DNA from 3 places in the Mesorhizobium sp. RSR380A genome. Region 3 is predicted to be linked to each of the others. Evidence: predicted binding sites of a transcription regulator. Region 3 holds the regulator's gene; each other region holds the start of a gene.

Region 1 (9,874 bases), 2.8 Mb from region 3:
GTAGACGTCGTCGGGGCCGGCGCAGCAGCCCATCGTGTAGAACGTCTCGCAAAGCTGCTTCCAGCAGTTGGCATTGGCAGACACTGTGCCCAGCAGCACATCCGAATGGCCGGCCGGATATTTCGTCGCCGCATGGATCGAGATATCCACGCCGTGGTCGAGCGGACGGAAATAGAGCGGCGTTGCCCAGGTGTTGTCCATCATGACGATGGCGCCCGTTTCATGCGCCGCCTTGGCGATCGCCGGAACGTCCTGCACCTCGAAGGTGTTGGAGGCCGGTGATTCCGTAAACACGACTTTGGTGTTCGGCTTGATCAAGCTGGCGATGCCGGCGCCGGCATGCGGATCGTAATACTCGACGTCGACACCCAGCCGCTTCAGCATCGTGTCGGCGAAATTGCGGGTCGGATGGTAGACGGAATCGACAATCAGGATGTGATCGCCTGCCGAGAGAAACGCCAGCAACGGGACGGTCACCGCCGCCAGGCCCGACGGCACGATTATGGTACCGGCGGAGCCTTCCAGCGCGTCGATCGCATGCGCCAACGCATCGGTGGTCGGCGTGCCGCGTGTGCCATAGGTGTATTTCTGGCTGCGCGCCGCCATCACCGACGCGTTGGGATAGAGCACGGTCGAGGCATGCACGATCGGCGGATTGACGAAGCCGAAATAGTCGTGCGGATTGTTGCCCGAATGGGCAAGCCGCGTGTTGATACCCATTTCGTTGCCGTCAGTCGCCATTGCTCTTCGCCTTGTGGTGAAAGCGCTAGCCATAGAGCGGCGGCATTGGCCGTGCAACAGCGGGCGCCCGCCAGACGGTGCCCTTTGCATAGGCCAATTCCCCCATGAATAGTCTGGAATGCGTGGCGATCCAGAGCCGCGGATTTCATGAGTGGATGTGGATTAGCGTCGACGGACTTTGCCGGTTTTATTTGCGGGGCTTGCTGCTTTCCTGATGATGTTGTCTGCAATTCAGGCATTTGCGGCAATTGGTTTTCAAAGCTGTCGTGAAACGGTCATTTCCCTTGACCTCACAGAGATAATCGCCTTCGATGCAGTTCGTGAATGGGAGGGGCCGGGCGTCGGTTACGACGCGGGGTTCCGGGAATGAGCCGGATGGGAGCCGGGTTCACGCGGGAAAAGATCAGGATTTGCCTGAGGATCAGGGTTTACCTGAAAACAGAAAAGGGTCTGTGGGTTATGAAACACATTGCAATTGGCATTCTCGGCGCCGCTGCGCTTGGATGGATGGCTTCGGCCGCGTCGGCGAGCACGCTCGACGACGTCAAGGCGAAAGGCTTCATCCAGTGCGGTACCAACACAGGTCTTGCCGGCTTCGCTGCGCCTGACGACAAGGGTGAATGGAAAGGCATCGATGTGGATTTCTGCCGCGCGGTCGCGGCCGCCGTCTTCGGCGACGGCACCAAGGTCAAGTTCACGCCGCTCAGCGCCAAGGAGCGCTTCACCGCACTGCAGTCGGGCGAAGTCGACATCCTGTCGCGCAACACCACCTGGACCATCAATCGCGATACGGCACTTGGCCTGAACTTCGTCGGCGTCACCTATTATGACGGCCAGGGCTTCATGATCAACGCCAAGAAGCTGCCGGGCGTCAATTCGGCGCTGCAGCTTTCGGGTGCGGCAGTCTGCGTGCAGAGCGGCACCACGACCGAGCTCAACCTCGCCGACTACTTCAAGGCGAACAAGATGGAGTACAACCCGGTCGTCTTCGAAAAGCTTGAAGAGGTCAACGCCGCCTACGACGCGGGCCGTTGCGATGTCTACACCACCGACCAGTCGGGTCTCTACGGCATCCGCCTGACGCTCAGCGCGCCGGCAGACCATGTCGTGTTGCCCGAGATCATCTCCAAGGAACCGCTCGGCCCGGCCGTGCGCCAGGGGGACGACCAGTGGTACCACATTGTCAAGTGGACCTATTTCGCGCTGCTGCAGGCAGAGGAACTGGGCATCACCCAGGCCAATGTCGACGAGATGAAGACCTCGGACAACCCGGAGATCAAGCGCGTGCTCGGCCAGGAACCCGAAACCAAGATCGGCACCGATCTCGGCGTTAGCAATGACTGGGTCGTCAACATCGTCAAGGCAGTCGGCAATTACGGTGAGATGTTCGAGCGCAATGTCGGCACCGGCAGCCCGCTGAAGATCGCGCGCGGCATCAATGCGCTGTGGACCAAGGGCGGCCTGCAATACGCGCCACCGATCCGCTGATCGAAATGCGATCCGGAAGGCAGATTGTCTGCCTTCCGGTTTCTCTTTGCAGGGGATGGGCAATGGCGTCGCAGGAAGTCCTACGCGAGGAGCCGAGCCGCGGTTCCTTCATCAACGATCCAAAAGTCCGTGGAGTTGTCTTCCAGGCGGTGGTTGTCGTCTTGCTGGTGGCGAGCGTCTGGTGGATTGTCCACAACGTCATCGACAATCTGCAGCGCCTGCACATTTCTTCCGGGTTCGGCTACCTGAAAAGCCGTGCCGGCTTCGATATCTCAGTCAGCGCCATCCCCTACAACTCGGACGATACCTATGGCAAAGCCATTGTCGTCGGGCTGATCAACACCCTCATCGTCGCCGTTGCCGGCATCATCACCGCAACCATCATCGGCTTCATCGTCGGCATCGGCCGCTTGTCGCACAACTGGCTGATCCGCAAGATCTGCACGGTCTATGTCGAGATTTTCCGCAACATCCCGCCGCTGCTGGTGATCTTCTTCTGGTATTCGGGCGTGCTGGCGGTCTTGCCCGTGGTGCGTGAAAGCATCAACCTGCCATTCGGCTCGTTTCTCAACCAGCGCGGCTTCTATCTTCCTCGTGCAATCTGGGGTGATGGCTCCTGGCTGATCTTTGTCGCCTTGCTTGTCGGCATCGCCATGGCATGGTTCGTCGCCCGCACGGCGCGCCAGCGGCAGATGGCGACCGGTCAGCAGTTTCCCGTATTCTGGACGTCCCTGGCGCTGATCGTCGGCCTGCCGATTCTGGCCTATGCGCTGAGCGGCTTTCCCCTGACCTTCGATTTTCCGAAGCAATCGACCTTCAACCTGGCCGGCGGTTTCCACATCGGGCCGGAATTCCTGTCGCTCTATCTGGCGCTGTCCTGCTACACAGCCTCCTTCATCGCCGAGATCGTGCGTGCCGGCATTCTCGGCGTCTCGAAGGGCCAGTCGGAAGCGGCTGGCGCTCTGGGGCTGCGGCCGGGATCGATCCTGCGGCTAGTCGTCGTGCCGCAAGCCATGCGCATCGTCATCCCGCCGCTGACCAGCCAGTATTTGAACCTGACCAAGAACTCGTCGCTGGCCATCGCTATTGCTTACCCGGACCTGACGGCGACCGCCGGCACAGTGCTCAACCAGACGGGGCAGGCGGTCGAAAACGTGCTGATCATGATGGTCGTCTATCTCGTCATCAGCCTGGTGACGTCGGCGGTCATGAATGTGGTCAACGCCAGGATGGCGCTGGTGGAGAGGTAAGGCCATGCAGGAACATGATACCGCTTGGGTGCGGACCGAAATGGCACTGGCGCAACAGGCGCCGGCCGGCGTGCGGGGGCCTATCGCCTGGGTCCGCAAGAACCTGATCGGTTCGGTGGGCGACACCATCCTGACCGTACTGGGCATCGCACTGGTGGTGATGATCCTGCCGCCAATCATCAACTGGGCCTTCATCAGCGCCCAGTGGGTAGGGTCCGATCGCTCGGTATGCGCCACGGCGGCGCAAGGCGGCGTTCAGCCGGATGGCTGGTCCGGCGCTTGCTGGGCGTTCGTCAACGCCAAGTTCGGCCAATTCATGCTCGGCCGCTATCCTATTGAGGAGCGCTGGCGGCCGATCCTGGTCGCCATACTGTTCGTGGCGCTGCTGGTGCCGCTGCTGATCCCGCGCGTGCCGCGCAAGGGGCTGAACGCGATCCTGCTTTTCCTGGTGCTGCCGATCGTCGCTTTCGTGCTGCTGGTCGGCGGCATGTTCGGCCTGCCGCATGTCGAGACGCAGCTATGGGGCGGCCTGCTGGTGACGCTCAGCCTGGCCTTTGTCGGCATTGCAGTGTCGCTGCCGTTCGGCATCGTGCTGGCGCTTGGTCGGCGCTCGAAGATGCCGATAGTCAAGATGCTGTGCGTCATCTTCATCGAATTCGTTCGCGGCATCCCGCTGATCACCGTTCTGTTCTTTGCCAGCGTCATGCTGCCGCTGTTCCTGCCCCCCGGCGTTTCCTTCGACAAGTTCCTCAGGGCGCTGATCGGCTTCTCGTTGTTTGCCGCCGCCTACATGGCGGAGGTGGTGCGCGGCGGTCTGCAGGCGATCCCCAAGGGCCAGTATGAGGGGGCGGATTCGCTTGGTCTCGGTTACTGGCAGAAGATGAACCTGATCGTGCTGCCGCAAGCGCTGAAGCTGGTCATACCCGGCATCGTCAACACCTTCATCGGCATGTTGAAAGACACAAGCCTGGTTATCATCATCTCGATGTTCGACCTACTCGGTGTCGTCAAGCAGAACTTCTCCGATCCCAACTGGGCGACGCCGCAGACCACCAAGTCCGGCCTGATTTTCGCTGCCTTCGTCTTCTGGCTGTTCTGCTTCGGCATGTCGCGCTATTCGATGTATACGGAACGCCGGCTCGACACCGGCCACAAACGTTAAAAACAAAAAAGGGGAACCTGCCATGGTCATAGAAAACGCCGTCAGCGCCGAAGAGATCAAGGTCGATGCCAAGAAGATGCACATCTCGACCACCGATGTCGCAATCGACATCATCGGCATGCACAAATGGTATGGCGAGTTCCATGTGCTGAAGGACATCAACCTCAAGGTGATGCGCGGCGAGCGCATCGTCATCTGCGGTCCTTCGGGCTCGGGCAAGTCGACCATGATCCGCTGCATCAACCGGCTGGAAGAGCACCAGAAGGGCAAGATCATCGTCGACGGCAAGGAACTCACCAACGATCTCAAGAAGATCGACGAGGTGCGCCGCGAGGTCGGCATGGTGTTCCAGCACTTCAACCTGTTCCCGCATCTGACCATCCTGGAGAACTGCACGCTGGCGCCGATCTGGGTGCGCAAGACGCCGAAGAAGCAGGCCGAGGAAATCGCCATGCACTTCCTCAAGCGCGTCAAGATCCCCGAACAGGCCAACAAATATCCGGGCCAACTGTCGGGCGGCCAGCAGCAGCGCGTAGCGATCGCGCGTTCGCTGTGCATGAACCCGCGCATCATGCTGTTCGATGAGCCGACCTCGGCGCTCGATCCCGAAATGATCAAGGAAGTGCTGGAGACGATGGTGGGCCTGGCCGAGGAAGGCATGACCATGCTGTGCGTCACTCACGAAATGGGCTTTGCCCGCAAGGTCGCCAACCGGGTGATCTTCATGGATCAGGGCCAGATCGTCGAACAGAACACGCCGGCCGAGTTCTTCGACCATCCGCGCCACGAGCGCACGAAGCTGTTTCTGTCGCAGATCCTGCACTGAGCATTTTCATGCGAACCAAAAGAGCCCGGCCGTAATGCGGCCGGGCTCTTTTGCTATCTGGGGTCGGGGTTGATCTTCTCCATTGAAACGCAAAGCCGCCGCCGCATGAGAAAAGCCCTGCGTTTCCTGGCCATGCTGATTATCGTGGTCGCGCTCGCTGCCACGCTCGGCACGCTGGTGCCGCGTCCGCTGTGGCCGGCGTCAGCGGCGGGTGAGGGCACGCGCCATATTCTGGTGCTGGAGAATCCGATCCACACCGACATCGCCATTCCCGTCGATGACGAGGTGCGCCGGCGCTTCCATTTCCTGGTCGCTGCCGGCATCCCTGTCGACGCCCCGGAAGTGCGCTACATCGTCTTTGGCTGGGGCGGCCGGGCCTTCTATCTGGAGACGCCGAGCTGGTCGCAGCTGAAGACAGTGCCCGTCCTCAAGGCGCTGACACTGGACGCCTCGGTCATGCACGTCGATATCGCCGGGGCCATCGCCGAGCCGCACCCTGCTGCCACCGGTTTCGACATCGATGAGGAACGTTTTGCAGCGCTGCTCGACTATATCGACGCGAGTTTCCAGCAAGGGCCGCACGGTCCGGTGGTCATCGAGAACGCCGCCCATTCCAGCTTCGACCGCTTCTTCGAGGCGAACGGCCATTTCAACGCGCTTGTCGGCTGCAACACCTGGACAGCCGCCGGCCTGCGCACCGCCGGCCTGCGCACCGGCTGGTGGAACCCGCTGCCGGCCTCGCTGGGCTTGTCGATGCGGTTTTATAACTAGCAGTCCTTCATCGCACCGCGACAGTGTTGGATCTTTTGAAGCCAGCGGGACAGCACCCCCCTCTGGCCTGCCGGCCATCTCCCCCGCAAGGGGGGAGATCAGCCGTTTTGCCCGCGGCGCTCCTGCTGCAACGCCGGCGATTTTGGCGAAGGCGGCGGCGACATCCAATCTCCCCCCTTGCGGGGGAGATGTCCGGCAGGACAGAGGGGGGTGGGAAGGATCGCTACGTCGACGATCTAGACTGCCGAGTGTCCGCTCGCCATCCATAGAGCCAGTCGAGGTCGGCGGCGAGCTTGTCGGGCGAGCGCATGGCCAGGAACAGATTGCGGGCGATCGCCACCGGGCCGGCAGCATGCCAGGCGAGGCGGTTTACGGCCCCACGACGCGCGGCCTTGGCGACACGCGGCCGCCGAAGATTTTCCCAGATTCGAAAACTTCTGGGCAGATCGCCAGGGAAATCGGCGATAGCGTCGGCAAGCGTGATGGCATCTTCGATCGCCATCGCGGCGCCCTGTGCGGCAAACGGCGTCATCGCGTGCGCGGCGTCGCCGATCAGCGCGATGCCCTGCGGGCTCGTCCACCGCTGTTGTTCGACGGTGTGGATCGGAAAGGCCGTCCATGGGCCGGCCAGTGCCAGAAGCTTCGTCAGGCCCGGCGCGGTGCCGCGCAGGGCAGCCGTGAGGATCGCGGGATCGGCATGACCCGACCAACCTTCGGCCATGCGCTCACCCTTGGTGAAGGCGGCGAGATTGAAGGCCCGGCCTTTGCTGACGGGATAGGCGACCATGTGGAAGCCTGGATGCAGGAACGTGGTGACGCAGTCGGCGGCGCCGATCGCGGCAAAGGCTTCGCAGGCGGCGCTCTCGGCCGCGATCGTGACTCGCCAGGCGAGTTCGCCCGAAAAACGGCTTTTGACGAAGTCCTCGCCTGCGAGTTGCGCCCGGACCGCCGACCAGACGCCGTCGGCGCCGACCAGCAGTTTGCCGCGTGCCTCGATCTCGCGGCCGTCCACTTCGGCGGTCACGGCGACATATTGCGCGTCTTTGACGATGCCGGTCACGCGGGCGCCAGTGATGAGCTCAATCTCCGGCCGTTCAGCCATTTGCGCCAACAGCGCTGCCTGCAGATCTGCGCGGTGAGCAACGAGATAAGGCGACTGCCAGCGCGCTTCGGCGGCGTGCCCGAGCGGTACCCGCGCCAGTTCGCGCAGCGTCCCGGCGTCCTTGAGCACGACCGCTTCCGGCCGCAACGCTGCGGGCAGCAGTCGGTCGAGCACGCCGAGTTTTCCAAGAATGCGTGTTGCGTTGGGCGAAAGCTGGATGCCGGCGCCGGCCGCTTCGAGGTGCTGTGCCTGTTCGATAAGCTTTACCGGATAACCCCGTCCGGCGAAGGCAAGGGCAGCGGTCAGCCCGGCGATGCCGGCCCCGGCGATTATGACCTGCCGGGACCTGATGTCTTCCATCGGGCTTGTCGCGGAAGGATCAGGCGGCCTGGTCGATATAAAGGCAACCAGCCGGCAGCGTTTCCGTCGCCCTCAGCTTCGCCGAATAGCGGTAGAGCGTCGAGCAGTAGGGACAGACCTTTTCATTGTCGTCGCCCATGTCGAGGAACACATGTGGGTGGTCGAAGGGCGGGTTGGCGCCGGTGCACATGAATTCCTTGACGCCGATGTCGATTGCCGGATGGCCCGCATCGTTCTGGAAATGGGGAATGGAACCGCCTGCCATCGTCGTCTCCTTGATCTCGTCGAAAAGCATCTGGAACATAACAGGCCTGTTTGCAAGATCGATGAAATGAAACTGTCGCAAAAGCCTGTCAGAGGATACGGTGAGCCGGTTAAGTGCACGTCCCTGAAATCGGAATGGTTTTCGCCGAAGGGCCATGCGTCACAAAAGCGTGTTAGAGGCATGGCACGTCCAGCGGCGCTCCAAGGGACGGTTGGCGGGGAAGAGCAGGAACCATGAACGAACTGAAGCCGGTGCAGAGCGAATTCATCAATGTCGAAGTGGCGAGCCCCGAGGGCGGCAACCCCGATCGGTTCGTCAACCGTGAGTTCTCCTGGCTGCAGTTCAACCGGCGTGTGCTCGAGGAATCACAGAACGAGCACCATCCGCTGCTCGAACGCGTCCGTTTCCTGTCGATTTCGGCCGCCAATCTCGATGAATTCTTCATGGTCCGCGTCGCCGGCCTTGCGGGCCAGGTGCGCGAAGGCATTGCGCTCAAGAGCCCCGACGGCCGCACGCCGGAGCAGCAGCTGGAACAATTGCTGCGCGAGGTCGAGCGGCTGCAGGAGGACCAGCAGAACAGCCTTTCGGCGCTGATGTTGCTGCTCAACAAGGAAGGCATTGAGAGCATCACCCGCGATGCACTGACCAAGGATGAAAAAGTCTGGCTGGAAGACCATTTCCAGGACCAGGTTTTCCCGGTGCTGACTCCACTGTCGATTGACCCGGCGCATCCGTTTCCGTTCATTCCCAATCTCGGCTTCTCGATGGCGCTGCAATTGCGCCATCGCAAGAATGGCGAGGAGATGAGCGCGCTTCTACGCCTGCCGGTGGCGCTGAAGCGCTTCATCCGTCTGCCCGACCGCAAGCAGCACGTTCGCTTCATTCCGTTGGAGGAGGCTGTCGGCCTCTATATCGGCAAGCTGTTCCCCGGCTATGAGGTCAAGGGTTCCGGCACCTTCCGCATCATCCGGGACAGCGATATCGAGGTCGAGGAAGAGTCGGAAGATCTCGTGCGCCTGTTCGAGACGGCGCTGAAGCGGCGCCGCCGCGGTTCGGTCATCCGCATCGAATTCGACAAGTCGATGCCCGGCGAATTGCGCGAGTTCGTCGCCGGCGAGCTTGGCGTCTCTTCGAGCCGCATCAGCGTTCTGACCGGCCCGCTGGCGCTCAGCCAGATTTCCGAGATCGTCGCCGTGCCACGCGACGACCTGAAGTTCACCCCCTACAATCCACGCTTTCCCGAGCGCATCCGCGAGCATGGCGGCGACTGTTTCGCGGCCATCCGCGAGAAGGACATCGTCGTTCACCACCCCTATGAATCCTTCGACGTGGTGGTCCAATTCCTGCGCCAGGCGATGGCCGACCCCGAGGTGGTGGCGATCAAGCAGACGCTCTACCGCACCTCCAACGACAGCCCGATCGTGCGCGCCTTGGTCGACGCGGCCGAGGCCGGCAAGTCGGTAACCGCCCTGGTCGAGCTCAAGGCGCGCTTCGACGAGGAAGCCAACATTCGCTGGGCGCGCGACCTCGAACGCGCCGGCGTCCAGGTCGTGTTCGGCTTCCTCGAACTCAAAACCCATGCGAAAATGTCGCTAGTAGTGCGGCGTGAGGACGGCAAGCTGCGCAACTATGTGCATCTCGGCACCGGCAACTACCATCCGGTGACCGCGCGCATCTACACCGACCTGTCCTTCTTCACCACCGATCCGACGATCGCGCGCGATGTCGCCCAGCTGTTCAACTTCATCACCGGCTATGCCGAGCCGACCGATGAGATGCGGATCGCCATCTCGCCGTTTACGCTGCGCAGCCGTATCCTCAAGCACATTGCCGACGAGGTCGCCTACGCGCTGGCTGGCCGTCCGGCGCGCATCTGGATGAAGATGAACGCGCTCGTCGATCCCAACAT
Region 2 (9,874 bases), 1.5 Mb from region 3:
GCTTGACGATGGCCAGCGCGAAATCGACGACAAAGCCATCGTCATCATCGCCAAGCGCCAGCCCATGGCGACGGATCTGCGCGAGATCGTCGGCGCCATCCGCATTTCGGCCGACCTCGAACGGGTCGGTGACCTCGCCAAGAACGTCGCCAAGCGTGTGGTCAGCGTCATTGACGGACGCCAGCCGACCAGCCTGTTTCGCGGCCTCGAGGCGCTGGCCGAACTCGCTTTGACCCAGCTCAAGGAAGTGCTCGACGTCTATGCCTCGCGCTCGGTCGAGAAAATAGGCTTCGTTCGCGACCGCGACGACCAGATCGACGCCATGTACACCTCGCTGTTTCGCGAATTGCTGACCTACATGATGGAAGATCCGCGCAACATCACGCCGTGCACGCATCTGCTGTTCTGCGCCAAGAACATCGAGCGCATCGGCGACCACGCCACCAACATTGCCGAGACGATCTACTACATCGTCACCGGCGAGCAGTTGCCGGCCGAGCGTCCCAAGGGCGACAAGACCGACAAGATTGCCCTTCCGGCGCTGCCGGTGAAGTGATCGCGCTCCCCTCGAACGCTTAATCATATTGCGCTAAACTGCGCGGATGTTAGCGTCTCGGTTCCTGGCAAGGCCAGGCGCTCAGGAGGCTGCGATGGAATATGTCCGAGAGTTCAAGCCGGCGCCGGCATCGTCCGGCATCATCGCGTCGAGCGTCTACACCGCCGGCAAGCGCATCGCCGACATACCGATCGAGGAAGCCGGCGAATGGGCCAAGAAGTCGGGCCATGTCGTCTGGATCGGGCTGCTCGAACCCGACCGCGAGCTTCTGCTGCGCGTCAAGGCGCAATTCCATTTGCATGAACTGGCGATCGAAGACGCCGAACATCCGCACCAGCGGCCGAAGATCGAGCAATATGGCGATGCGCTGTTCATCGTTGCCCGCACTGCACAGCTGATCGACGGACGCGTCACCTTCGGCGAGACGCATCTGTTCGTCGGCTCAGGCTATATCGTCAGCGTCAGGCATGGTCCCTCGACCTCATACGCCGCCGTGCGCCAGCACTGGGAAAGCTGTCCGCACTCACTGGCCAAGGGCGAGGATTTCGTCCTCTACGCCATTCTCGACTTCATCGTCGACAACTACATGCCGGTGCTCGAGCAGATCGAGGACGAGGTCGAGGCGATCGAGGACAGGGTGCTGCTGAAGCCGATGACCGGTCCCGACATCGAGCGGCTCTATATGCTGCGCCGCGATCTGTTGCGCCTGCGCAATGCGGCGCTGCCGCTGGTCGAGGTCTGCCGCCGGCTGACCAGCGCCGACCTGCCGCAGATCCATACCGCCATGCATCCGCTGTTTCGCGATGTCACCGATCATATCCGCACCGTGCAGGAAAAGATCGACAGCCTGCGCGAGGTTCTGGCCTTCGCTTTCGAAGCCAGCCTGCTGGTCGGCCAGAGCCAGGAAACCGCGAACACCAAGAAGCTGGCCTCATGGGCCGCGATCCTGGCGGTGCCGACGGCGCTCGCCGGCATTTACGGCATGAATTTCGACGACATGCCGGAGCTGAAGATGCAATACGGCTATCCCGTCGTATTGGTCTCGATCGCGCTGATCTGCTCGTTTTTGTATTGGCGATTTCGGAAGAGTGGGTGGCTGTGATGGTAGGCAGTAGGCAGTAGGCAGTAGGCAGTAGGCAGTAGGCAGTAGGCAGTAGGCAGTAGGCAGTAGGCAGTAGGCAGTAGGCAGTAGGCAGTAGGCAGTAGGCAGTAGGCAGTAGGCAGTAGGCAGTAGGCAGTAGGCAGAATAAGGTAGCGCCTCACGAGCGCTACCCCATTCCCTACTGCCCAGTCCCCAATCCCTATTCCTAACTACCGGCTTCTGCGCCGCTCTGAAGCCGGCTGGAACGCCACCCTTGCGTGGTACTTGCAGTAAGGTCCGGTTTCGGCCGCCTCGTTGCCGCAGAAGTTGAAGTCTTCCGACAGCGGGTCGCCATTCGGCCATTTGCAGGTGCGCTCGGTGAGATCGGTGAGCTGCAGATGCCGCGAGATCGGCACGACGACGTTTTCGACCGGGCGGATGTAGTGGCGCGCCACTGGCTCGGCGTCGAACTGCGCCTGCAGCGCGTTCGCCCCGATCGACGTCGTGACATGGCGCTGCGTGGTTGCGGCGCGCGGCACCGATTTCTGGATCGAAGATCCCTGCGTTGTCTTCTTCTGACGCGCCGGCGTCGCGGTCGAGCGTCCGCGGCCCGACAGCTTCAGCCGGTGCACCTTGCCGATGACCGCGTTGCGGCTGACCCCGCCGAGTTGTGCGGCGATCTGGCTTGCGCTCAAGCCCTCCGACCACAGTTTCCTGAGAAGTTCGACCCGCTCGTCAGTCCAGTTCATGAGACCGCGCTCCTGCTAAGTGTGCGGCAGCCGGAATCCGTTCCCGACCCGGCAATCTTTGCCGGGGCAGACACCACATATATTAGGTGATTAGGTCCGCCGCACGAAATCTAGTTATTTCCCGACTACAATTACCTCATGTGTTGACTCGGTGACAAGAGTCCCAGGTGCAACACGAATCGGTTTTTTAGGTTTTCCCCAACTTGCCCGGTCGCTTATGAGCCGGCGTCTCGTCGGGAGCTGGCCACGCGCCTCTGCACGACGTTTTCGTTGACTTCATGGCCGAAAAACACGATAAGCCGCAAAGGCCGCCGCTTTGGCGGCTTTTTTGATTTTTCCGGTACCGGAGACGCATATAATGAGCGGTTCGGCGCTTTACGAGACCTTTGCCCGCGCCCCTTTGGCCTTCGATCATGGCGAAGGCACCTGGCTGGTTACCGACAAGGGCGAGCGATATCTCGATTTCGCTGGCGGCATCGCGGTCAATTCGTTGGGCCACAGCCATCCGCATCTGGTCTCGGCGCTGACCGAACAGGCGGCCAAGCTCTGGCACGTCTCCAATCTCTACGAGATCCCGGGGCAGACCCGGCTCGGCGAGCGGCTGGCTGACGCCACCTTCGCCGACAAGGTGTTCTTCACCAATTCCGGCGCCGAGGCGCTCGAATGCGCGATCAAGACGGCGCGGCGCTACCAGTTCGTCAAGGGCCATCCCGAGCGCTTCCGGGTCGTCACCTTCGAAGGCGCCTTCCACGGCCGCACGCTGGCGACCATCGCCGCCGGCGGCCAGTACAAATATCTCGAAGGTTTTGGGCCCAAGGTCGAAGGCTTCGACCAGGTCGGCTTCGACGACATCGACGCCGCCGAGAAGGCGATCACACCAGAGACCGCCGCGATCCTGATCGAACCGGTGCAAGGCGAGGGCGGCATCCGCCCGGTGCCGACGCAATCCTTGAAACGGCTGCGGCAGCTCTGCGACCAGCACGGCCTGCTGCTGATCTTCGATGAGGTCCAGTGCGGTATCGGTCGCACCGGAAAGCTGTTCGCGCATGAATGGACCGGCGTGACGCCCGACATCATGGCGATTGCCAAGGGCATTGGCGGCGGCTTCCCGATGGGCGCGTGCCTCGCCACCGACGACGCTGTCGTCGGCATGACGGCAGGCGTGCATGGCACCACTTTCGGCGGCAATCCGCTGGCCATGGCGGTCGGCAACGCTGTGCTCGACGTCGTGCTGGAAGACGGCTTCCTCGAAGACGTCCAGCGCAAGGCATTGCTGATGAAGCAGGGCCTGGCGGCGGTCGCCGACGAATTTCCCGATGTCATCGAAGGCATCAGGGGCAGCGGCCTGATGCTTGGCCTGAAATGCGCCATGCCCAACACCAAGGTCAACATGGCGCTGCGCGACCAGCATCTGCTGGCGGTGCCGGCCGGCGACAACGTCATTCGTCTGCTGCCGCCGCTGACCGTCACCGACGCCGAGATCGGCGAAGCGCTCGATCGCATCCGCGCCGGCGCCAAGGGCCTGACCGACGCCATCGCCGCGGCCGCCGCGAAGTAATCCCGAGAACCATTCCCGATGAGCCTTCGCCATTTCACCGATCTTTCCGCCGTTTCCGAAGGCGATCTGCGCCTGATGCTGGACGATGCGGTGGTGCGCAAGGCGCGCCTCAAGGCCGGCGAACGGACCAAACCGCTCGAAGGCAAGGTGCTGGCCATGATCTTCGACAAGCCGTCGACGCGCACGCGCGTGTCCTTCGACGTCGGCATGCGACAGCTCGGCGGCGAGACCATCATGCTGACCGGCACCGAAATGCAGCTCGGCCGTTCCGAGACCATTGCCGACACCGCCAAGGTGCTGTCGCGCTATGTCGACGCCATCATGATCCGCACCACGTCGCATGAGCGGCTGCTCGAGCTGACCGAGAATGCCACGATTCCGGTCATCAACGGGCTGACCGACGACACCCATCCCTGTCAGCTGATGGCCGACATCATGACCTTCGAGGAGCATCGCGGTCCGGTTGCCGGCAAGACCATCGCCTGGACCGGCGACGGCAACAATGTGCTGCATTCGCTGCTCGAGGCCTCGGCGCGGTTCCGCTTCAACCTCAATGTCGCCGTGCCGGAAGGCAGCGAGCCGGCGCAAAAGCATATCGACTGGTCGAAGAGCAATGGCGGCAAGCTGCACTTCACCCGCTCGCCCGAGGAAGCCGTCGACCAGGCCGACTGCATCGTCACCGACTGCTGGGTGTCGATGGGCCAGGAACACCGCGCCCGCGGCCACAATGTCTTCTCGCCCTATCAGGTCAATGCGGCGCTGATGGCGAGGGCCAAGCCCGACGCCCTGTTCATGCACTGCCTGCCGGCGCATCGCGGTGAGGAAGTCACCGACGAGGTCATCGACGGTCCGCATTCGGTGGTCTTCGACGAAGCCGAGAACCGGCTCCACGCCCAGAAGGCGGTTTTGGCCTGGTGTCTGGGCGCTTGATCTCCAGGCGCTTGCTCTCCAAGCGCTTGATCCGGGGCGGCGCGATGCCTATTTGCGCCCCATCACGCAAATCAAGCGCGTTTGGACGCATGCACCCCTCCGGGCCGCATGGCCGCGCCCTGGAGCTTTGTCATGTTGGAAACGCATCAAGTGACTGAACATCACCCCAAACTCGGCGAGTTCGGCTATGCCGGCGACGATCATGTCGTGCCCTTCGAGGTAGGCCCGCTCGACGTGCGCGGCCGCACCGTGCAGCTCGGGCCGATGCTCGACGCCATCCTCAACCGTCATGACTATCCCGAGCCGGTCGCCCGCCTGCTGGCGGAAGCCTGTGTGCTGACGGTGCTGCTCGGCACTTCGCTCAAATTTGAAGGCAAGTTCATCCTGCAGACCCGCACCGACGGGCCTGTCGACATGCTGGTCGCGGATTTCTCCACGCCCTCGGCATTGCGCGCCTATGCGCGCTTCGATGCCGACCGGCTGGAGGCCCTGGTGGCCGCAGGCCAGACCTCGCAGCAGACGCTGCTGGGCAGCGGCGTTTTGGCGCTGACCATCGACCAGGGGGCGCACACGCAGCGCTATCAGGGCATCGTCCAGCTCGACGGCGAGACGCTGGAAGACGCCGCGCGCACCTATTTCCGCCAGTCGGAGCAGATCCCGACCGACCTCAGGCTGTCGGTGGCCAAGCTGCTGACGCCCGGCCCCGGCGGTGCGCGCGAGCAGTGGCGCGCCGGCGGTATCCTGGCGCAGTTCCTGCCGCAGTCGCCCGAGCGCATGCGCGTGCCCGACATTTCGGGGGGCGACGGCGATCCGCGCGACGTGATGAACGAGCCGGCCGACAATTCTTGGCGCGAGCTGGTGGCGCTGCTCGGCACCATCGAGCCGACCGAGCTGATCGACCCGACCATCGGCGCCGAGCGGCTGCTCTACAGGCTGTTCCACGAACATGGCGTGCGCGTCTTCGGCGGCGTGCCGGTCGCCGACCAATGTTCCTGCTCAAGGGACAAGATACGCGGCATCCTCGAGGGGTTTTCCGCGCAGGAGATCAAGGACAGCACCGAAGATGGCGGCATCCACGTCGCCTGCGAGTTCTGCTCGAAGCAGTACGACTTCGACCCGGCGGAGTTTGCAGCTCAGTAGCATCTCTTCCTTCTCCCCGTTCACGGGAGAAGGTGCCCGAAGGGCGGATGAGGGGCAGCGCGAACTTTGGTGAATGGCCGCGCATAGCCTACGTCATGTGCGTGGAAGATAACCTCATGAGTCCGGCGGCGCCCCTCATTGCACTGCCGGGCATTTCTCCCCGTATAGAGATGGGGAGAAAACCCCTAATTCACCGTCCGCCGCGTCCCCGGCAGATCCAGCGAAAACGCGGGAATAGCGACGTCGAACGTCTCGCCCTTTTTGTTGCACATGGTGTAGTGGCCGACCATGAAGCCGGAGGGCGTCGAGAGCGGGCAGCCTGACGTGTATTGATAGCTGTCGCCGGGATTGAGCTCAGGCTGGTCGCCGACCACGCCGGCGCCGCGCACTTCCTCGATCCGGCCGCTGCCGTCGGTGATGTGCCAGTAACGCGACATAAGCTGCACGAAATCGTCCGACTGGTTGTCGATCGTCACCTGGTAGCCCCAGACATAACGGTTCTCCGCCGGGTCCGAGCGGTCCTCCAGGTAGAACGGTCTGACCTGCACTTCGATGTTGCGCGTGACGGCGCGATACATGGGCTGCTCCGGTTGCGCGGCAAGGAACATTTGTCGCGCCATGCGGTTTGATACGCGCAGAGCGGCATGTCCTGCCAGCCTCAAAGCGGAGGTGCCGACAAACAATGTCATTTAAGTGACACATGACAATGTTGGTGTGCGCAAACCTTGCCGGCGACTCAAGGCCCATCTGTCGACTGACAAAGCAGCCGCGAGCGGCCTTTCCGGAGTGACCAGATCTCATGGAACTAGCTCTCACAGCCGCCTTCGCTTCCTCCGCTTTGCTTCTTTCCAATCTCGCCAGCATCCTGCTTGCTTCGTCGAAACTGCAAGCGCGTCGCCTTATCCCTCCGCCGTCCGACGAGCAGCCACCGGTCTCGATCGTCGTGCCGTCGCGCGGCGTGGAGCCGTTCACACAAGAGACGCTGCAGCGAGCCTTCTCGCTCGACTGGCCGCGCTACGAACTGATCTTCTGCGTCGCTCACGCCGACGATCCCGTCGTCAAACTGATAAACAGGGCGATCGTCCTGTTTCCCAACGTGCCGGCCCGGCTGCTGATCGGCGACGACCGCGTCAGCAGCAACCCGAAGCTCAACAACTGCGTCAAGGGCTGGGAAGCGGCGCGCAATCATTGGGTTATTCTGGCGGATTCCAACGTGCTGATGCCTAGGGATTACGTCCAGCACCTGATGGCGGCCTGGCGGACCAATACCGGGCTTATCTGCTCGACGCCGATCGGCTCGCGGCCGGATGGCTTCTGGGCCGAGGTCGAATGCGCGTTCCTCAACACGCTGCAGGCGCGCTGGCAATATGCCGGCGAGGCGCTTGGCCTCGGCTTTGCCCAGGGCAAGAGCATGCTGTGGAACAAGCCGATGCTCGATACCAATGGCGGTATCCGCGCGCTGGCCGCCGAGATCGCCGAGGATGCTGCTGCAACCAAGCTGGTAAACGGACTGGGCCTGCGCGTCAATCTCGTTGCCTCGCCTTTCGAGCAACCACTGGGGCAGCGCCGACTTGCCGACATCTGGTCGCGTCAGGCGCGCTGGGCGCGGTTGCGCCGCGTCACTTTCCCGCTGTTTTTCGCACCCGAGATCCTGACCGGCGTCGCCGTGCCGTTGGCGTTGGCGCTGGTGGCGGCAGCAAGTGCCGGCGTCAGCCTGCCGGCCACGGTGTTGGCCGTGCTGGCGGCGGCCTACATTCCCGAATGCGCGCTGGCCGCGGCCAAGGGCTGGCACCTGTCGCTGCGCATGGTCCCGGCGATGATGGTGCGCGACATGATGCTTCCCGCCATCTGGGCGCGCGGCTGGCTGAGCGGCGCCGTCGACTGGCGCGGCAACATCATGACCATCGGCACCAAGACGGCCGAACTGGAAGAGGTTTCGTCGGGAGCGTGACGCCTCGCGGCCTACCCGGCTGCCTTCAGCGCCTGCGCAACGTCCTCCAGCAGATCGTCCGTATCCTCAAGACCGACCGACAGCCTGAGCGTTCCCGGCCCGATGCCAAGCTCGGCGCGAGCTTCGTCGCTGAGGTTCTTGTGCGTGGTGGTCGCCGGATGGGTGATCAGGCTCTTGGCGTCGCCGAGATTGTTGGAGATCAGCACGATGTCGAGCGCGTTCTGCAAGGCGAAGGCCGCCTGCTTGCCGCCCTTGACGTCGAGGCAGATCAGCGTCGATCCGCCGGTCATCTGCTTTTTGACGATGTCAGCCTGCGGATGGTCGGCGCGGCCGGGATAGATGACGCGGGCAATTTCCGGCCGTCCTGCCAGGAAATCCGCGATCTTGGCCGCGCTTTCAGTCTGCTGGCGCACCCGAACCGGCAGCGTCTCCAGGCCCTTGAGCAGCGTCCAGGCGTTGAACGGCGACAGGCTCGGGCCGGTGTGGCGGAAATAGTCGTGCAAATTCTCGTCGATCCATTTCTTGTCCGACAGGATGATGCCGCCGAGACAGCGTCCCTGGCCGTCAATGTGCTTGGTCGCGGAGTAGACGACGATATGGGCGCCGAGCTGCAAGGGCTTCTGCTGCAAGGGCGTGGCGAAGACATTGTCGACGATCAGCCTGGCGCCGATCGAGGTGGCGAGCGCCGCCACCGCTGCGATGTCGACCACTTCCAGCGTCGGATTGGTCGGGCTTTCCAGGAAGAACAGTTTCGTGTTCGGCCGCACCGCCTTTTCCCAGTTGGCGATGTCGGTGCCGTCGACCAGCGTTGCCTCGATGCCGTATTTCGGCGCCAGCGTCTCCACCACCCAGCGGCAGGAGCCGAACAGCGCGCGCGCCGCAACGATATGGTCGCCGGCCTTGGCGCTGCACAGGAGCGCTGCCGTCACCGCCGCCATGCCGGACGCCGTGGCGCGCGCATCTTCGGCACCCTCCAGCGCGCACATGCGCTTTTCGAACATGTCGACGGTAGGGTTGGCATAGCGCGAATAGATGAAGCCCGGCTCCTCGCCCTTGAAACGGGCCTCGGCAGCCTGCGCCGTCTCGTAGACATAGCCTTGGGTGAGGTACATCGCTTCGGACGTCTCGCCGAACTGGGAACGCAGCGTTCCCCCGTGCACGAGTGCGGTCTGAGGTTTCCAGTTACGCTTCTTGGTGCTCATCGCTTTTGTTCCAGACACAAAAAAACCGGCCGCGAAAGTCGCAACCGGTCCATATGGCCTTGCGGCCCGACGGTCCTTTAGCGACTTGTTTAACGTGGCTGCAAGCCGACCGGCCAAATCACCACGGGATAACGACCCTTTAGACCTCACCTGCGCTTGCGTCAATTGCCGGCTTCATTAAGAGGTTTGTACTAGGCAGGTTCCGCAATAATATCCAGCGGTTTTGCGGCAAGAACCTGCCACAAAGAGACCGACCTTGGAGCGGAGCCAGCCTTTTGCGGCAGACAGGCATTCTTCCCGATCAGGACATTTCCGCGCTGTTTCAGTCCGGCGCGCTGAAGTCGCCGCGCGCGCTCGATGTCGACCAGGTGCAGCCGGCGAGCCTCGATCTCAGGCTCGGCGACAAGGCTTTTCGCGTGCGCGCCTCCTTCCTGCCGGGTCCCGATCATCTGGTGGCCGACAAGCTTCACCGGCTGAAATTGCACGAATTCAGTCTCGCCGAGGGCGCGGTGCTGGAAACCGGCTGCGTCTACATCGTGCCGCTGCTCGAAAGCCTGGCGCTGCCCGCAAACGTGTCGGCCTCGGCCAACCCGAAGAGCTCGACCGGCCGGCTCGACATCTTCACCCGGGTGATGACCGATCGCGGCCATGAGTTCGACAAGATCGCCCCCGGCTATCACGGGCCGCTTTATCTCGAAGTCAGTCCA
Region 3 (9,874 bases):
CCGGCCTCGCGCCAGTTCAGAACCAGCATCCGCTCGGACCCGCGCCCCTCGAACGACCAGTCGACCTTGAGCGCACCCACGGAATTGCCGGCCTCGCCATATTTCAGCGCATTCGTCGCCAGTTCGTGAAAGGTCAGGCCAAGCGCCTGCGTCGTCCTCTCGTCGAGCAGCACCTGAGGCCCTGACAATATCCCTTCCGGAAGCTCCTTGCCGAACACCTGGCCGAGCTCGATGCGCAGCAGGTCGCCAAGATCGGCCTTCTGCCAGCGCGAACGCGTCAGCATATCCTGGGAAGCCGCCATTGCCTGCAGGCGGGCTGAGAAGGAAGTTGAGAACTCCTTCACGTCGGTTGCTTGCGCTGCCGTCTGGCGCGCAATCGCCAGCACCCGCGTGATCGAATTCTTGATCCGATGCTTCATCTCCTGCAGCATCAAATCCTTTTCGAGCAGGCTTTTTTCCGTCGTTTCATGCAGCAGCGACTTGGCGTCGTAGGCGCGCTCCTGGTAGCGCGCCACCAACGCGATGGCCCCGGCCAGAAGCAGGCCGAACAGCCCGAGCATGACCGGAATGGCGCGCGAGGACGGTTGCGAAAATGCACTTGTCGGCCGAAACAGCACCGTCCACGGCCGACCGGCGACGATGATCTTGCGCGTCACCAACAGCCTGTCGCCAAAGCTCGCAACCGGCGGCGTTTCCGACTGGAACAGAAGATTGTCGGCGTCGGCCGTGCCGTCATAGACCGCGGTGTTGACCGGCAGCAAAGGCGTGCGGCTGAGCGCGGTCTGGAACAGGTCGCGGGCGCGGAAGGCCGCGTAGAGAAGGCCTGATGTCGATGATCTGGACGCATTGATACCATCCGGCGCGGTTTCGACATTGAGCCTGACGAAGACCAGGAAACCGGTAAAGGTCTGCGCCGCGCCAGTGTCCTGGCCGAGCTGGACCAGACCGCTTGCGTGCTGTGCGTCATCGGCCATCGCTTTTTCGATCGCCTCGCGCCGCACCGGCTCGGTGAACATGTCGTAGCCGATGGTGGATTCGTTGGCAGGGTCGAGCGGCTCGAACAGCACGACGGGCGTGCGCCATGGCTGTGTCGTGTCCGGATAGACCGTGTGGGCGGCGCCGCGGTCGCGCAACATGTCGCGCTCGACCGCCGCTTCGTCACCGGTCTTGGCCAGCCTGAGATAGCCGATGCCGCGCAGGCCGGCGAAATTGTTATCGACATCGAGGGCGCTGAAGAAGGCCTTGAATTCGCTACCTGAAATCTCGCCATTGCGGGCGTCGAACAGCGCCTGCGTCGAGCGCAGCAGTGACAGATGCAGATCGATACGGCTTTCGATGCGGTTGAGCGCGTCGTCGGCCGTCGCCTCGAACTTGATGCGCGCCGCTTCCTGGGTCGCGAAATAGGCGAAGCCCGCCATCGTCAGGCTGATCAGTGCAACGGCAATGAAGGCAAGGATCGGGAAAAACTTCTTCAACGCAGGCCCATGGACGGTTCGGGACCTTTATGGGCAAGTCGCCGCGGCAAGACAATGGCGCGGCCAAGCCATAATGACAGCTGGCATATCATGCATATTTAGCCGGCTTATCGATCTCGAGCATCAGTGAACATGACAGCTGACGATAGCGTGGTCTCAGGCCGCGATCTTCAGCGCACCCGGACCGGGAATGGCGCCGGGCGGGCACTTTCCCAGGATGATCATGCCGAGCACTTCGTCCTGCGTCACATCGGTGGTGAGCGCGGTGCCGACGACCTGGCCGTTCTTCATTACGCAGACCCGGTCGGCAAGCTCGAACACGTCGTGAATGTCGTGGCTGATCAGGAAAATGCCGATGCCGTCGGCCTTGAGCTGCTTGACCAGTTCGCCGACCTGCGCCGTCTCCTGCGGCCCAAGCGCGGCCGTCGGTTCGTCCATGATCAGGATGCGGGCGTTGAACAGGATGGCGCGTGCGATCGCCACCGACTGGCGCTGGCCGCCCGATAGCTTGATCACGGGCTCCTTGAAGCGCTGGAAGCGCGGATTGAGCCGGCCCATCACCTTGCGCGCCTCGGCCTCCATGGCGACATCGTCGAGTGTCCCCCACGCGGTCATCAGTTCGCGGCCGAGGAAGAGGTTGGCGGCAGCGTCGACATTGTCGGCCAGCGCAAGCGTCTGGTAGATCGTTTCGATGCCGTATTTCTTGGCGTCGCGCGGATTGGAGATCGAGGCCTCCTGGCCGTTGACCAAGATCTGGCCGGCATCGCGCTTGTAGGCGCCCGACAGGATCTTGATCAGCGTCGACTTACCGGCGCCGTTGTGGCCAAGCAGCGCCACCACTTCGCCCGGGAAAAGATCGATGGACGCATCGTCGACGGCGCGAATGCCACCGAACGCGATCGAGATGTTGCGCATGTCGATCAGTGGCGTACCGGTGGGAGCAGTTTTTTCCATAGTCGTTCCTCCCTAGACGCGCTTGCGGTAGACGGTGTCGAGCCAGACGGCGATGACCAGGACAGCGCCAACGACAATGCTCTGCAGCGGCGAGTCGATGCCGAGCAGCACCATGCCGGATTGCAGCGACTGCATCAGAAGCGCGCCGAGCATGGCGCCCATCACCGTTCCGGCGCCGCCCGCGAGCGACGTGCCGCCGATGACGGCGGCCGCGATCACCAAAAGCTCGTCCAGTGTGCCCAGCGCATTGGTTGACGCATTGAGACGGGCCGACGAGATCGCCGCGCTGATTGCAGCCAGCACACCCATGATCATGAACACCTTCATGGTCACCCAGCGCGTGTTGATGCCGGCGAGTTCCGCTGCCTCCGGATTGCCCCCGATGGCGAAGACATAGCGGCCGAAACGCGTGCGCTTGGTGATGAACGTCATGATGATGCCGGCAATCACCGCCATCAGCACCGGTATGGCGATGCCATGCGCGATGAACAGCCCGCCTTCGGGAACGGTGATGCCGTTCTGCTGTGCGTACTGGCGCACGATGCCGATCGGCCATGGATAGGAATTGGCGATCCACACGGCGCCGAGGATGGCCGCGCAAGCGACCACGCCAAGCAAGGTCTCGGCCCAGACGGGGCGCAGTGGAAAGCTGAAGCGCTTGCGCTGCGAGCGACCGTTGAGCAGCGCGAAGGCGACCGCCGCGCAGGCGACGATGCCGACGATCCAGCTGGCAGCGGCGCCAATCGAGCCGCGTGGTCCGCCGCCCATCAGCTGGAAGGTGGCGTCGAGTGGCGCGACCGTGCGCCCGCTGGTGATGAGCCATGCCATGCCGCGCCAGACCAGCAGGCCACCAAGCGTCACGATGAAGGCCGGAACCTGCATATAGGCGATGATGAAGCCCTGGAACGCGCCGATCAGCAGACCAAGCACCACGCCGGCGGCAAGCGCGACGATCCAGAGCCAGGGGTTTCCAAGCTGGAAGCCGATGATGCGAATCAGGAATTCGGCCTGTGCCACGCCCATGATCATGCCGATCACGCCTTCGACGGAGCCCACCGAAAGGTCGATGTTGCGCATAACGATGACCAATACCATGCCGGTCGCCATGATCGCGACGGAGGACGTCTGCACCGACAGGTTCCAAAGATTGCGCGGCGTCAGGAAAAGCCCGCCCGACAGGATATGTATGCCGACCCAGATGACCAGCAGCGCGCCGACCATGCCGAGCATGCGCGTGTCGAGCTCGGTCGCTTTCAGGAACCGGGCGACCGCGCCGAGTTCAGACGCTCGTGCCGTATCGGCCTGCGGATTTGAGGTCGTGTCGGTCATGATGTCCTCCAGCGGCTTGCCGTCTGGCGCGGATGCCGGACCACAGCCTAGAAGTTTGCCGCCGATGGCGGAAACACACAATTCTCGTAGAGAAAACGCCGCGGCTTGACAGCCGCGGCGCCTCATTTCTTCAAGTCGTCGAGATCAGTTGCAAGCCGCGACGCTGCCGGCGGCGACGCCTGTGCAGACTTCGTCCTTCTTGATCCAGCCGGCGTCGATGACGACGTTGAGGTTGTCCTTGGTGATCGCGACGGGGGTCAGGAACAGCGACTTGACGGTGTTGCCGCCAGGCGTGGTGAAGTCCTTGGCGCCGGCAATGTCGCCCGTCTTCTTGCCATCGGCAAGCTGCGAGGCGATCTCGGCGGCGTTCTTGCCGAGTTCGCGCGCGTCTTTCCACACCGACACCGTCTGCGTGCCGAGCGCGATGCGGTTCAGGGCGGCATGGTCGCCGTCCTGGCCCGAGACCGGAACCGTTCCGGCAAGGCCCTGCGCCGTCAGCGCGGCGACAACGCCGCCGGCGGTGCCGTCATTGGCCGCAACCACGGCATCGACCTTGTTGTCATTGGCGGTCAGGAACTGTTCCATGTTCTTCTGGGCGTTGGCCGGCAGCCAGCCATCGGTATAGGCCTCGCCGACATTCTTGATCTTGCCCGAGTCGATGGCTTCCTTGAGCACTTCCATCGAGCCCGAGAACAGGAAATCGGCATTCGGATCCGAGCCCGAGCCCTTGATGAAGACATAGTTGCCTTCGGGCTTCGCCTTGAACACTTCGCGGGCCTGCATGCGGCCGACTTCCTTGTTGTCGAAGGTCAGGTAGAAGACGTCCTTGTTCTCGATCAGGCGGTCATAGCCGACGACCGGAATGCCTTCGTCCAGCGCCTTCTGCACCGCCGGGCCGATGGCCGAGGCGTCCTGCGCCAGGATGATCAGCGAGTTGGCGCCCTGCGAGATCAGGCTTTCGACGTCGGTCAGCTGCTTGCCGGGATTGGACTGCGCGTCGGCGGAAATGTACTTGTCGCCGGCAGCCTCGATCGCCGTTTTCATCGCCGCCTCGTCGGTCTTCCAGCGCTCTTCCTGGAAGTTCGACCACGACACGCCGATGACCTTGTCCTTCGCCTGCGCGACCGACACCAGCGCCAGCGACATGGCGACACCCGCCAGCATGGCGGCTGCAAATCTGTTCATCATAATCCTCCCTGCGCCGCGTGCGGCGCGACAAAACTGGCCCGAGGGCCGGCACACAGAGGCCCTATTTTTTCGAGCCTCGAAAAAATACTGGTTCAATGATAAGGCGCTGTCAACATCGATTCTGATGGATTCTGATGGCCTTGCCGAATTTTTTCGAGGTCCGCAATAAACAATGACAGGGCTGCCGGCGTCTGCCAATATTTGGCTGGTGCCGTCGAACGCCTTCACTATCATGAGGCGCGAGGAGGCCGGGAGGAAACAAATGTCGGTTGGAATCCGCCACGACGATCTGCGCCGTCGCAACCGTGCGATGGTGATTTCAGCCGTGCGCCGGGCCGGCCAGCCGTCGCGGACCGAGATTGCGGCGACCACCGGCCTCAGCCACTCGACCATATCGGCAATCTCGTCTGATCTGATTCAAGAAGGCATCCTGATTGAAGGCAAACCTGGCGAGACCGGCGCACTGAAACGCGGCCGGCCGCAGGTGGGCCTTGGTCTCAACCCGGAAGCGGCGGCGGTGATGACCGTCGTGCTGTCGCTCAATTTCCTGTCCGTCACCGTCATCGACTATGCCGGCCACGTCGTCGCCGAGGAACAGCGCCGGCTGGACACGCTGACCAAGCCGCGCGACGAACTGATCGGCGAATGCGTAGCAATCGTCCGGAGGCGTCTCGAGGACCCGGACCTGGACGTCCAGAGCATCGCCCGCATTGCCATGGGCATCCAGGGCATCACCGATTCGCAGGCGCGGGCCATGCTGTGGTCGCCAATCACGCCACTGACCGACATTGCCTTCGCCGACATGTTGGAAGTGGAATTCGGCATTCCTGCCACCATGGAGAACGACTGCAATATGATGGCGGTGGCGCTGCAATGGCGCCAGCCCGAGCGCTACCGCGACAATTTTATCGCCATCCTCTTATCGCACGGCATCGGCATGGGCCTGGTGCTGAAAGGCGAACTGTTCACCGGCACCCATTCCTCGGGCGGCGAGTTCGGCCACATGATCCACCGTCCGGGCGGCGCGCTCTGCCGCTGCGGGCGGCGCGGCTGCGTGGAAGCCTATGCCGGAAACTACGCCATCTGGCGCAGCGCCAAAATGATGGGCGAGGATGCCGAGCCGGTCGATATCGGCGACGCTGATATGCGCGCACTCGCCGCGCGCGCCCGCGAAACCGACGGCCCGGAGCGCGAAGCCTATCGCAAGGCCGGCGAGGCGCTCGGCTTCGGCCTCGGCAGCCTGTTTGCGCTGATCGATCCGGCACCCGTCGCCATGGTAGGCGTCAGCGCCGCCGCCTTCGACCTGATCGAGCCGGCATTGCGCGAGGCCATCGCCCAGACTGCCGGCGGCCAGCACTCGAAGTCGATCTCCTTCGACACCGAGCCCAACGAACTGCCGCTGATCCGCGAAGGCTGCGCCATGCGCGCGCTCGGCTTCGTCGATCAGGAGATTTTCGCGCCGGGCATTCAGGCCAAATCCGGCAAGCATGTCGCCTGAATGGCCGGCAACGGCGCGACGCGCAGCATCCTAGTCTTCCCTGATCGCGTAGCCGGCGCCGCGAATGGTACGGATGACATCCGGCATGCGGCCGTTGTTGACCGCTTTGCGTAATCGCCCGACATGGACGTCGACGGTTCGCTCGTCGATATAGATCGTCTCGCCCCAGACATTGTCGAGCAGTTGGCTGCGCGAGAACACGCGGCCGGGATGGCGCATCATGAATTCGAGCAGCCGGAACTCGGTCGGTCCGAGCCTGATCTCGCTCTTCTTGCGGTAGACCCGGTGCGATTCTCGATCGAGCACGATGTCGCCGACCTTGAGCACGCTCGACAGCACTTCCGGCTTGGCGCGGCGCAGCAGCGCTTTCACGCGCGCCATGAACTCCGGCGTCGAGAATGGCTTGACCAGATAGTCGTCGGCACCGGTGGACAGGCCGCGCACGCGGTCGCTTTCCTCACCGCGCGCGGTCAGCATGATGATCGGCAGCCGCTCGGTTTCGGGCCGCACTCTAAGCCGCCGGCAGAGCTCGATGCCGGAAACAGCCGGCACCATCCAGTCGAGCACCAGGAGATCGGGCACGTTTTCCTGCAGGCGGATCTCGGCCTCGTCGCCGCGTGTCACCACCTCGACCTGATAGCCTTCGGATTCGAGGTTGTAGCGGAGGAGCACGCCTAGTGGCTCCTCGTCCTCCACGACCATGATGCGTGGCGCGATCATAGGCAGTTCACCCTCATCAGGCCGGCGTGGCCATCGCCGTCTCGTCCTGCTTCGGACGATTGGCGGGCAATTGCTGGCCGGTCAGCACATAATACGCATTTTCGGCGATGTTGGTGACATGATCGCCGATGCGCTCAAGATTCTTGGCGCAGAACAAGAGATGCGTGCAGGCGGTGATGTTGCGAGGGTCTTCCATCATGTAGGTCAAGAGCTCACGAAACACGGACGTGTATTTGACGTCGATGCGCTCGTCGTCATTCCTGAGTTTTGCAAGCGCTGCCGCATCGGTGGCGGCATATTCCTCGACGACGCCTTGCACCTGGATCAGCACCAGTTGCGCCATGGCGTCGATGGAGTGCGAGAGGTCGCGCGGCGTGACGCTCAAGCCCACGGTGCCGACGCGTTTGGCGATGTTCTTGGCGAGGTCGCCGATGCGCTCGAGGTCGCCCGCCATGCGGATCGAGCCGACCACGGCGCGCAGATCGTTGGCCATCGGCTGGCGCTTGGCGATCAGCGTGATGGCGCGGTCGTCCAGTTCGCGCTGGCGCGCATCCATGATGGCGTCGTCGGAAACGACACGCTGTGCCAGCGCATTGTCCGAATTGAGCAGCGCCCTGGTCGAGCCGCTGACCATCGAGCCTGCCAGATCGCCCATGTCGCGGATCAGCTTGCTGATCTGCCCGAGCTCTTCATCGAAGGAGGCGACGGTATGTTCACCCATGATCTTGGTCCTCGTGCCTGAAAATTCACCCGCCGGACGGCTCAGCCGAAGCGGCCGGTAATGTAGTCCTGGGTGCGCTTGTCGTCGGGGTTGGTGAACATCTTGTCGGTGGCGCCCTCCTCGACGAGATAGCCGAGATGGAACATCGCCGTGCGCTGCGACACGCGCGCCGCCTGCTGCATCGAGTGGGTGACGATGACGATCGTGTAGTTCTGGCGCAGTTCGTCGATCAGCTCCTCGACACGGGCGGTGGCGATCGGATCGAGCGCCGAGCAGGGCTCGTCCATCAGGATCACCTCCGGCGACACGGCGATGGCGCGCGCGATGCACAGGCGCTGCTGCTGGCCGCCGGACAGGCCGGTGCCGGGCTCCTGCAGGCGGTCCTTGACCTCGTTCCAGATCGCCGCCTTCTTCAGGCTCTGCTCGACGATCTGGTCCATGTCGGACTTGCGCTTGGCCAGCCCATGGATGCGCGGGCCGTAGGCGACGTTCTCGTAGATCGACTTCGGGAACGGGTTGGGTTTCTGGAACACCATGCCGACGCGGGCGCGCAGTTCGACGACATCGATGTTCTTGTCGTAGATGTCGTCTTCATCGAGCGTGATCTTGCCGGTCACCCGCGCCAAATCGATGGTGTCGTTCATGCGGTTGAGGCAGCGCAGGAAGGTCGACTTGCCGCAGCCGGACGGGCCGATCAGCGCCGTCACCTGGTTCTGACGCACGTCGAGATTGACGTCGAACAACGCCTGCTTCTCGCCGTAGAAGACGCCGACCTTGTCGCCGCGCATCTTGATGACTTCGTTCGACTTGGCGTTCATTTTGTCGCCCACTGCATTCTCAAGGGACTGTTCGGTCATGATGTTCATACCAAATTGCCTTTTTTCTACCAGCGCCGCTCGAAGCGGCGCCGGAGCACGATCGCGGTGATGTTCATGGCCATGAGGAAGACGAGCAGGATGATGATGGCGCCGGACATGCGCTCGACAAAAGCGCGCTCAGCCTCGTTTGCCCACATATAGATCTGAACCGGCAGCGCGGTCGCCGGATCGAAAGGCGTCGTCGGATAATCGGCGACGAAAGCGACCATGCCGATCAAGAGCAGCGGTGCTGTCTCGCCGAGCGCACGCGCCAGGCCGATGATGGTGCCGGTAAGGATGCCTGGGGCGGCAAGCGGCAGGATGTGATGGAACACCATCTGCATCTTGGAGGCGCCGAGACCTAGGGCCGCCGAGCGGATCGACGGCGGCACCGCGGCGAGGGCGGCGCGCGTGGCGATGATTATGGTCGGCAATGTCATCAAGGTCAGCACCAGGCCGCCGACGAAGGAAGCCGAGCGCGGCATGCCGAGGAAGTTGATGAACACGGCAAGGCCAAGCAGACCGAAGACGATCGACGGCACCGCCGCGAGATTGTTGATGTTGACTTCGATCAGGTCCGTAAAGCGGTTCTTCTTGGCGAACTCCTCCAGATAGATGGAGGCGGCGACGCCGATCGGCAGCGCCAGCAACAGCACGATCACCATCATGTAGAACGAGCCGATGATCGCCACGCCCATGCCCGACGTTTCGGGCCGGCTGGAGGCGCCATAGGTGAACAGGCCGGTGTTGAAATGCTCGGCCATCACGCCGTCGGCTTTAAGCTTGTTCATCCAGTCGATCTGCTGGTTGGACACCTTGCGGCGCGCTTCATCGACGCCGAGGTCGATCTGGCCCTTGAAGGCCGAGTCGAGGTTCGCGGCAGCCAGGATGTCGACGTCACGCGTCCTGCCGATCACCGACGGATCGGCGGAGACGATGTCGCGCAGCTGGACGCGGGCGCCTTCCGACAGGAAGCCCTTGAGCTTCAGCATCATCGGCTTGTTGGCCGGATCGATGCCGAGCTTGGCCACCAGCGCGTTTTCGGCGAGCTTGGGATAGTTCGCCTTGATCAGCACGGTAGGGTCGGTCGCGCGCTTGCCGGAGGGATCGATCACCTTCTCGTCGAAGGTGA

The links. Region 3 encodes PhoB, which activates phosphate uptake and scavenging genes when phosphate is short. Its sites were predicted from a motif close to TGTCATNNANCTGTCAT; they were not measured.
Region 1: ACYG9Z_RS24460 (RNA degradosome polyphosphate kinase) is a predicted target of PhoB. The motif match lies at 8,028-8,044, and genes of this name have one in related genera.
Region 2: ACYG9Z_RS18380 (ceramide glucosyltransferase) is a predicted target of PhoB. The motif match lies at 6,698-6,714, and genes of this name have one in related genera.

Annotation. Positions count from the first base shown of each region.
Region 1 is NZ_JBTTIB010000001.1:5,047,946-5,057,819, forward strand. It holds gene ACYG9Z_RS24415 (cystathionine beta-lyase) at 1-741, opposite strand, end outside; gene ACYG9Z_RS24420 (hypothetical protein) at 920-1,111, shown strand; gene ACYG9Z_RS24425 (amino acid ABC transporter substrate-binding protein) at 1,201-2,229, shown strand; gene ACYG9Z_RS24430 (amino acid ABC transporter permease) at 2,292-3,479, shown strand; gene ACYG9Z_RS24435 (amino acid ABC transporter permease) at 3,484-4,641, shown strand; gene ACYG9Z_RS24440 (amino acid ABC transporter ATP-binding protein) at 4,664-5,467, shown strand; gene ACYG9Z_RS24445 (TIGR02117 family protein) at 5,573-6,238, shown strand; gene ACYG9Z_RS24450 (FAD-dependent monooxygenase) at 6,462-7,700, opposite strand; gene ACYG9Z_RS24455 (zinc-finger domain-containing protein) at 7,720-7,965, opposite strand; gene ACYG9Z_RS24460 (RNA degradosome polyphosphate kinase) at 8,199-9,874, shown strand, end outside.
Region 2 is NZ_JBTTIB010000001.1:3,802,253-3,812,126, forward strand. It holds gene phoU (phosphate signaling complex protein PhoU) at 1-556, shown strand, start outside; gene ACYG9Z_RS18350 (magnesium and cobalt transport protein CorA) at 651-1,658, shown strand; gene ACYG9Z_RS18355 (GcrA family cell cycle regulator) at 1,868-2,386, opposite strand; gene ACYG9Z_RS18360 (aspartate aminotransferase family protein) at 2,745-3,944, shown strand; gene argF (ornithine carbamoyltransferase) at 3,963-4,874, shown strand; gene ACYG9Z_RS18370 (Hsp33 family molecular chaperone) at 4,983-6,014, shown strand; gene apaG (Co2+/Mg2+ efflux protein ApaG) at 6,200-6,592, opposite strand; gene ACYG9Z_RS18380 (ceramide glucosyltransferase) at 6,814-7,965, shown strand; gene ACYG9Z_RS18385 (O-succinylhomoserine sulfhydrylase) at 7,977-9,167, opposite strand; SAM riboswitch at 9,225-9,302, opposite strand; gene ACYG9Z_RS18390 (2'-deoxycytidine 5'-triphosphate deaminase) at 9,443-9,874, shown strand, end outside.
Region 3 is NZ_JBTTIB010000001.1:2,282,196-2,292,069, forward strand. It holds gene ACYG9Z_RS11010 (CHASE domain-containing protein) at 1-1,475, opposite strand, end outside; gene ACYG9Z_RS11015 (ATP-binding cassette domain-containing protein) at 1,632-2,429, opposite strand; gene ACYG9Z_RS11020 (sugar ABC transporter permease) at 2,442-3,758, opposite strand; gene xylF (D-xylose ABC transporter substrate-binding protein) at 3,903-4,943, opposite strand; gene ACYG9Z_RS11030 (ROK family protein) at 5,209-6,444, shown strand; gene phoB (phosphate regulon transcriptional regulator PhoB) at 6,475-7,164, opposite strand; gene phoU (phosphate signaling complex protein PhoU) at 7,181-7,885, opposite strand; gene pstB (phosphate ABC transporter ATP-binding protein PstB) at 7,927-8,751, opposite strand; gene pstA (phosphate ABC transporter permease PstA) at 8,769-9,874, opposite strand, start outside.